2 regions of the Microbispora sp. GKU 823 genome follow, and region 2 is predicted to be linked to the other one. Evidence: riboswitches for the same ligand, from Rfam matches in the RefSeq annotation. Region 2 holds a riboswitch; the other holds the start of a gene.
What was found. Region 2 has a riboswitch for cobalamin ahead of B1L11_RS10390 (ABC transporter substrate-binding protein). Riboswitches for the same ligand answer to the same signal wherever they lie in the genome.
Positions count from the first base shown of each region.

Region 1: linked by a shared signal. The riboswitch ahead of B1L11_RS41100 (ribonucleoside-diphosphate reductase subunit alpha) and the one ahead of B1L11_RS10390 (ABC transporter substrate-binding protein) in region 2 are both predicted to bind cobalamin.

Region 1 covers NZ_MWJN01000144.1:10,490-14,719, forward strand. The annotation lists gene B1L11_RS41090 (alpha/beta fold hydrolase) at 1-602, shown strand, start outside; gene B1L11_RS41095 (alpha/beta fold hydrolase) at 663-1,577, opposite strand; cobalamin riboswitch at 1,846-2,072, shown strand; gene B1L11_RS41100 (ribonucleoside-diphosphate reductase subunit alpha) at 2,204-4,230, shown strand, end outside.
Region 2 covers NZ_MWJN01000014.1:23,409-27,638, reverse strand. The annotation lists gene B1L11_RS54680 (Gfo/Idh/MocA family protein) at 1-574, shown strand, start outside; partial or broken gene B1L11_RS54675 (acyltransferase family protein) at 490-1,368, opposite strand; cobalamin riboswitch at 1,898-2,034, shown strand; gene B1L11_RS10390 (ABC transporter substrate-binding protein) at 2,112-3,062, shown strand; gene B1L11_RS10385 (iron ABC transporter permease) at 3,131-4,162, shown strand; gene B1L11_RS10380 (ABC transporter ATP-binding protein) at 4,159-4,230, shown strand, end outside.

The DNA of each region.
Region 1 (4,230 bases), on a different contig from region 2:
AGGCGCATCTGCTCGGCCCCGAGATAGGGCTGGACACGCACGTCGACGACATCGTCAGGCTGATCACCGAGGAGGATCTCACCGACGTGATCCTGGTGGGCCACAGCTACGCCGGGCTGGTCATCTCGTCCGCCGCCAACCGGATCCCGGATCGGATCGCCCATCTGGTCTATCTCGACGCGATGGTCCCGGAGGACGGCGAGACCGCGCTCGATGTGCACCCCGTGACCCAGGCCCTCATCGACCGTGCCGCGGAGTCCGAGGTCGGCTGGCGGATCCCGCCGATGCCCGAGTTGCCGCCGCCCTTCGGCCTGTTCGGGGTCACCGACCCGGCCGACGCGGCCTGGCTGCGGACGATGTTGTCGGATCAGCCGGTGCTCTGCTTCCGGCAACCGGTCCGGCTGGACAACCCGGCCGTGCAGACCATTCCGCGGACGCACATCCACTGCGTCGCCGCCGTACCGGAGGGCATCGAGCGGCGGCCCGTCCCGGCGATACAGCCCAACGGCAGCCCGGCACAGGTGTGGGAACTGGAGACGGGCCACGACTGCATGATCACGATGCCGGCCGAGCTCTCCGAACTGCTGCTCAAGCTCGGCTGACCCGCCCACTCGAGCCGCGCGGGCCCTTGCCCGGACGCGCCACTGATCCTGGGCCTGTGGTCACTCACCATGCGCTTGACGTGCGGCCTGCTCGGTGACGCGCTCGATGGCCTGGACGGCGACATCGGGCTGGTCGACGTAGATGTAGTGGCCGCTGTTCTTGGCCGTGCTCAGCTTGCTGCCGCTGGACAGCGCGAGCCACTTGCGCTGACCCGCGGCCCACGCCTGCTCCAGGCGCGGCCCGTACTTGGGGACGGCCGCGAGGTACGGCTTGCCGTGCTGGATCACCTCCACCGGGATGTTCCCGGCGGAACGGACCTCGCCGTCGGTGATGACGAGCTTCTCCGGGTTCTCGCCCTTGAACATCGCGAGGTTCTGTGCGCGCAGCTCGGCGGCCGGGCCGGTGGCGGACTCGGGGATCGCCTTCGTGATGTCGTCCATCATGGTGGGCGGGGTGGCGTCCATGAGAACCAGCCCCTTGACCCTGTCCTGGTGGTCGGGGGCGTACCTGGCGGCGATCAGCCCGCCCAGCGAGTGCCCGGCGAGGACGACCGGGCTGTCACCGGCGACGCGGTCGAGCACCCCGGTCAGGATCTTCCCGGTGCTGGAGAAGCTCTGCGGGCCGTCCGGCTGGTCGCTCGCGCCCGCGCCGAGCCGCTCGTAGGAACAGACCCGGTTCTGCTTGCTCAGCGTCTTCTGGATGGCGGCCAGCTTGTCCAGCCCGTCGCCGGCCCCGTGCAGCAGGATGATGACCGGCTTGCCCTTCTCCGGGGTGCCCGAACAGGACACGTTCACCGACCGGCCCGCGACATCGATCTTCTCGGTCCCGGAGATCGGGGCGGCATCGGCCGTCCGCGTGGCGGGGGCGAGGGGGTCCCAGTTCTCCAGCGAGTCGCCGTCGCAGCCGGCGACCCCCGCGCCGAGCACGGTGCAGCACAGCGCGGCCACAACGGGTGTCTTGATCTTGCGGAGCATGAGGTCCTCCAGTGAGCGAGTCGACGCCGGGGTGATGCGCACGGCGGTGTGGCGGGGTAGCGAACGGTGCGCCGTGGCTGCGATGTAACGCTACGGATCGGGCGGTCCGTGATCGTCCCCGCACGGTGGACATTCGCCGGTAGCTCGTGCGGGGGACAACCGCGGTCCGCCGGGGAGGGCCGCGATCGCCCTTCGGGCCGGGCGCACACAGGGTGCGTTACTCCTGTGACGCGACATGTTGGGTGTGACTTTTCCTCGCCCCCTATATATGGTGGTGGCTGCAGCTGGTTCGTCCGTCCGTCCAGGGCGGCCGAGGCAAGAGGGAACCCGGTGGAAGTCCGGGACTGCCCCGCAGCGGTGAGTGGGAACGACCGTTGTCACACGCACTGGATCCGGCCTACCGGCGGATCTGGGAAGCGACAACCAGTAGGCAATGCGGCAACCTGGCCGCGCCGCCCACGAGTCCGAAGACCTGCCAGCGCGCCGCGCACCGCGTGAACGGGTGTGCGGCTGGTCGGAGGCCGCGCGGGACGGCCGATGGCTCTGGCGCGCCGCTTTCGCGTGCTCGCCGGCATGCCTCCTGCGCGCTGCCTCGGGCCTTGGGGACCGAGCGCGAGGAGAGAGCTGTGACGGTCACAGGGGTGTCACCGGACGGGGTGTCGTCGGTGGACGCCGAGCGGCAGGGGTCCATGCCGCGACGAGCGCAGATGCACGTACGCAAGCGCAACGGGGCGAGCGAGCCGGTCGACGTCAACAAGATCGTCCGAGCGGTGGAGCGCTGGGCGGACGATCTCACCGACGTCGATCCGCTCCGCGTGGCGACCAAGACGATCAGCGGCCTGTACGACGGGGCCACCACCGCCGAGCTGGATCGGCTGTCGATCCAGACCGCGGCGGAGATGATCGGCGAGGAGCCGCAGTACTCGCGGCTGGCCGCCAGGCTGCTGGCCGGGTACATCGACAAGGAGGTCCGCGGCCAGGGAGTGGCCTCCTTCAGCCAGGCGATCCGGCTGGGACACGCGCAGGGGCTGATCGGCGACGCCACGGCCGACTTCGTGGCCGCGAACGCCCGCAAGCTCGACGACGCGATCGACCCCAGGGGCGACCTCCGGTTCGAGTACTTCGGCCTGCGCACGGTGTACGACCGTTACCTGCTGCGCCATCCCTCCACCCGGCTGGTGCTGGAGACCCCGCAGTACTGGCTGCTGCGCGTGGCGTGCGGCCTCGCGACCACACCGGCCGAGGCGATCGGGTTCTACCGGCTGATGTCGTCGCTGGCCTACCTGCCCAGCTCGCCGACGCTGTTCAACTCCGGGACCCGGCACACCCAGATGTCCTCCTGCTACCTGGTCGACTCCCCCCGCGACGAACTGGGCTCGATCTACGAGCGGTACGCGCAGGTGGCGCACCTGTCGAAGTTCGCCGGAGGGATCGGTATCTCCTGGTCACGGGTGCGTTCGCGGGGTGCGCTCATCCGGGGCACCAACGGGCACTCCAACGGCATCGTGCCGTGGCTGCGCACCCTCGACGCGTCGGTGGCCGCCGTCAACCAGGGCGGCCGCCGCAAGGGCGCGGCCTGCGTCTACCTGGAGACCTGGCACCCCGACATCGAGGAGTTCCTCGAACTGCGCGACAACACCGGTGAGGACGCCCGCCGCACCCACAACCTCAACCTCGCCAACTGGATCCCGGACGAGTTCATGCGCCGGGTCGAAGCCGACGCGATGTGGTCGCTGTTCGACCCGGACGAGGTCCCGGAGCTGCCAGACCTGTGGGGAGAGGACTTCGACGCCGCCTACCGCGCGGCCGAGGCCGCCGGCCGGTACGTCCGTCAGGTCAAGGCCAGGGACCTGTACGGCAAGATGATGCGCACGCTGGCCCAGACCGGCAACGGCTGGATGGCCTTCAAAGACGCGTCCAACCGGCTGTGCAACCAGACCGCCGAGCCCGGCAACGTGGTGCACCTGTCCAACCTGTGCACGGAGATCCTCGAGGTGTCCAGCGACACGGAGACCGCCGTGTGCAACCTCGGCTCGGTCAACCTCGCCGCGCATCTGGCCGGGGACGGGATGGACTGGGAGCGGTTGCGCGCCACCGTGCGCACCGCGGTCACCTTCCTCGACCGCGTCATCGACATCAACTACTACCCGAGCCCGCAGGCAGCGGCGAGCAACCCCCGCTGGCGCCCCGTCGGCCTCGGCGTGATGGGCCTCCAGGACGTCTTCTTCGCGCTTCGGATGCCGTTCGACTCTCCCCAGGCGAAGGACCTGTCCACCCGCATCGCCGAAGAGATCTATCTGACGGCGTTGGAGACCTCGGCCGACCTGGCCGCGAAGGCGGGTCCTCATCCGGCCTTCCAGCAGACCTGGGCCGCCCGCGGGCTCCTGCAGCCCGACCTGTGGAAGGTCACCGGCGCTCAGGACGAGCGCTGGACGGCGCTTCGCGAGCGGATCGCCGAGCACGGGCTGCGCAACTCGCTGCTCATCGCGATCGCGCCCACCGCGACCATCGCGTCCATCGCCGGGTGCTACGAGTGCATCGAGCCGCAGGTGTCCAACCTCTTCAAGCGCGAGACCCTCAGCGGCGAGTTCCTCCAGATCAACAGCGCGCTCGTGGCGGAGCTGAAGGCGCGCGGCCTGTGGAACGAGGAGAT
Region 2 (4,230 bases):
CGAGGGCGGCGCGGTCAGCGAGGCGTCGCTGAGCATGGCCGTCGAGGGCGACACCCCGCCCAGCCGCATCGACGTGTACGGACGGCTCGGCAGCGCCTCGCTGCTCGGCTCCGAACTCGGCGACGTCTTCCCCGAGGTGGTCCGGCAGTTCGCGGGCACCGTACGCGACGGCGCGGGCATCCGCTCGACGCCCGCCACGGCCTGCGCCTGCAGGAGATCATCGACGAGGTGGAGCGGCAGCTGCGGGCCGGCTGACCAGGGCCAGGCCCGCGACCAGGGCGGCGCACGCGACCAGCGGCGCCGGGCCGGGCGCGAAGCCCGTGATCGTGAGCGTGAGCAGCGCGCCGCCGACGAGCGTGGCGGCGGCGGCACGTGCCGGTGGGCGGCGGCGCCCACGGGCTCCTCGAAGCGGCCGAGCAGCGCGGTGAGCGCGACCAGGACCAGCGCCAGGGCGGCCAGCCACAGCGGGACGGCGCTCCACCACGCCGCCGAGCCGGTCGGCGGGGTCGCCAGCCCGAACCCGAGGGTCGCCACACCGGCGACGGTGACGAGCGCGGTCATGTGCCACAGGTAGACGGTCATCATGCGCGGCGCGAGCGCGGTGAGCACCGCCTCGGCTCGAGGGCGGGCGGCCAGCGCGTTCACGGCGGGGCGCAGCAGCATCGCCAGGCCGAGCTGACCGGCGAACAGCGCGAGCAGGCAGGCGCTCGGCGGGGCCATGTTCGAGATCATCCCGGGCATCCCGATCATGCTGGCGGGGTACGGTCCGGCCGCCACCAGGCCCGCCACCATCGCGAACCCGGCCACCGCGAGCCCGGCCGCCCGCCGTCCGGTCAGCCACTCCAGGCCGCCCTCGGCGTACCGGAACCCGACCTGGTGCACCGCCAGCCAGACGAACGCGACGTTGAGGTAGCCTGCGGCCTCCAGGCCGGAGAACCGGACCACGTCCATCAGCACCGCGCCGCCCGCGAGCACCGGCAGGACCACCCCGGTCCGCATCCGCAGCAGGTGCGGCGTGGCCACCACGGCCAGCAGGTAGACCGCCAGGAACCAGAGCAACTGGCCGACCGTGCGCGCGGCCACCTCCACCGGCTGCGCGGGCACGCCGAGGGCCGCCAGGAGGTGGGGGAGCGGCAGCCACACGACCGCCAGCGGCACCACCGGCCAGGCCAGGCGGCGTACCCGGCGCGCCGTCCATTCACGGGCGGTGCCGCCCCGGCGGACGGCGGACCTGAAGCTGATCGCGTTGGCCGCACCCCCGGCGAAGAAGACCAGCGGCATGACCTGCGAGATCCAGGTGACGTACGGAATCGCGGCGAGGGCGTTGCCCGTGGTGAGGCGTCCCTGGGCGTACGACAGGACCGGCATCGTCCAGTGCTGGACGACCACGAGGACCATCCCGAAGACGCGCAGGACGTCGATGAAGCGGTCCCGTGGCGCGGGCGCGGCCGGGGCCCGCTGTGGAGCCGGAGGAAGCATGGTCAGGGACACGGGGGCCGCCTTCGCTGTGTCGGCCGCCGGGGTGGTCAACCCGCGGGCGGGGGTCGGGGGCTTCGGCACTCCGGGCTCGGAGGCTCCGGGGTGCGCGGGGTCTCGGAGTCATGGCCCCGTCGAGCACGTCAAGCGTCTCGCCGCGGCCCTGCCCGGCGCAGCGACGCGGTCCCTACTTCCGATCATGGGCGACCCCCTACCGCCGGGGTAGGGCCTGCCCTACCATCCCCGCGTACGCCCAGGCGGGCGGCATGATCAGTTGCTGGGGCTGCTGCCCATCGTGGACGCGGTCCGCGCGGTCGCGCTCGACCTCGAACGGTCGGGTGGGGCGCCGCGTTGATCCTCCCGGTGCGGACGGGCCGGTGCGGACGGGCCGGTGCGGACGGGCCGGGGCGGGGGTGGACGCCGGGTGAGGGATTGGTACCGTTGCGTCCGACGCGCGCCGCGTAGCGAAGTCCGGTGAGAATCCGGCGCTGTCCCGCAACTGTGGTTCCCCGCCCCCGGGGACGAGCCAGGTCGCCTGCGCTGTGCGCCGACGCCATCGACCCTCGTGGAAAAGGGTGATCCGTCGCTTCCAGCGGGTCCCTCGATTCCCGGCATTCCCCCTGATGGAGGACCTCGTGAGGCCCGTACGCACGGCCGTCGCGGGTGTGGTGCTGGGCGTGCTCGCTCTGGCCGGCTGCGGCCAGACCGACGGCGCCGCCACGTCCGCGACCCCCACCCCCGCCGCCTCGGACGGCACCGGACAGGGCGCCTTCCCCGTCACGGTCCAGGCGGGCAACGGCGCGGTGACGATCGCCAAGAGGCCCGAGCACATCGTGTCGCTGTCCCCGACGGCCACCGAGATCCTGTTCGCGATCGGCGCGGGCGGCCAGGTGGCGGCGGTGGACGACCAGTCGAACTACCCGCCGGAGGCGCCCAAGACGTCGCTGTCGGGCTTCAAGCCCAACGTCGAGGCGATCGTCGCCGCCAAGCCCGACCTCGTCGTGCTCGCCAACGACCTGGAGGGCGTGGTCGCCGGGCTCGGCAAGGTCGGCGTGCCGGTGCTGCTCGAACCCGCCGCCACCAAGCTGGACGACACCTACGACCAGATCAGGGACCTCGGCGCGGCCACCGGCAACGCGGCCAAGGCCGACGAGGTGGCGAGCGGCGTCAAGCAGAAGATCGACGCTCTCGCGGCGGCGGCGCCGAAGGACAAGGGCCTGACGTACTACCACGAGCTGGACACCACGCCTTACGCGGCGACGTCGAGCACGTTCATCGGGCAGGTCTACAGCCTGTTCGGGCTGAAGAACATCGCCGACGAGGCGCCCGATGCGGCGGGCGGCTATCCCAAGCTGTCGGCGGAGTTCGTCGCCAAGGCCGACCCCGACCTGATCTTCCTCGGCGACACCAAGTGCTGCGGCCAGAACGCCGCCGCGCTGGCCAAGCGGCCGGGCTGGTCCGGCCTGTCCGCCGTCAAGAAGGACCGCGTGGTGGAGCTGGACGACGACGTCGCCTCCCGCTGGGGGCCCCGGGTCGCCGACCTCGCCCAGGCCGTCAGCGACGCCGTGCAGAAGGCGGCGAGCTGAGCCGGTGACGACACGGACGCCCCTGGTGGCGCGGTGAGCGGTGACGCGGTGAGACCGGTGGTGGCGTGATGACGACGCAGTCCCGGCCACGCGGCCGGGCGCTGCTCGTCGCGTCCGTCGTGCTGGTGGCCAGTCTCGCCCTCGGCCTGATGGCGGGCGCGGCGGGCATCTCTCCCCGCGCCATCGCGCTGGCGCTGCTCGACCGGCTGCCGCTGGTGTCCGTGCACTCGGGCCTCTCGCAGGTCGAGGAGGGGCTGCTGTTCCAGCTCCGGGTGCCGCGGGTGCTGCTCGCCGCCGTCGTGGGCGGGCTGCTCGCCACGGCCGGGGCCGGCTACCAGGGCGTGTTCCGCAACCCGCTGGCCGATCCTTACCTGCTCGGAGCGGCGGCCGGGGCCGGTCTCACCGTGACGCTCGTCGTGGTCTTCCTGGGCGGCGACGCCGGGGTGGCCGGGGTGCCGGTCGCCGCCTTCGCCGGGGCCGTCGGCGGGGTGTTCCTCGCGTACGCGCTGGGCCACACCGCGGGCCGGGGCGGCGGCACCGCGACGCTCGTGCTCGCCGGGGTCGCGGTCACCTCGTTCCTCACCGCCATCCAGACCTTCGTGCAGCAGCTCAAGGTGGAGGAACTGCAGCGGATCTACTCCTGGATCCTCGGCGACGTCGGCGGCGGCTGGGACCAGCTCCGCATGATCGCGCCGTACGCCGTGGTGTCGACCGTCGTCATGCTGCTGCACGGGCGGCTGCTCGACGTGCTGTCGGTGGGCGACGAGGAGGCGGTCAGCCTCGGCCTACGCGCGGCGCGTGTGCGCTTCGTCGTGCTGCTGGCCGCCTCGCTCGCCACCGCGTCGGCGGTCGCGGTCAGCGGACTGATCGCGTTCGTCGGGATCGTGGTGCCGCACGTGGTCCGGCGGCTCGCCGGCTGGTCCTACCGGATCGTGCTGCCGCTGTCGTTCCTCGGCGGCGCGGCGTTCCTCGTGCTGGCCGACACGATCGCGCGTACGGTGCTCGCCCCGGCCGAACTGCCGATCGGGGTGGTCACCGCGTTCGTCGGGGCGCCGTTCTTCGTCACCGTCCTGCGCGTGACCCGGCGGGTGGAGACGTGAGCGGGCACGCCGTACCGGCCGTCGAGGCGCGCGGCGTGGGCGTCACGCTCGGCGGGCGGCGGGTGCTC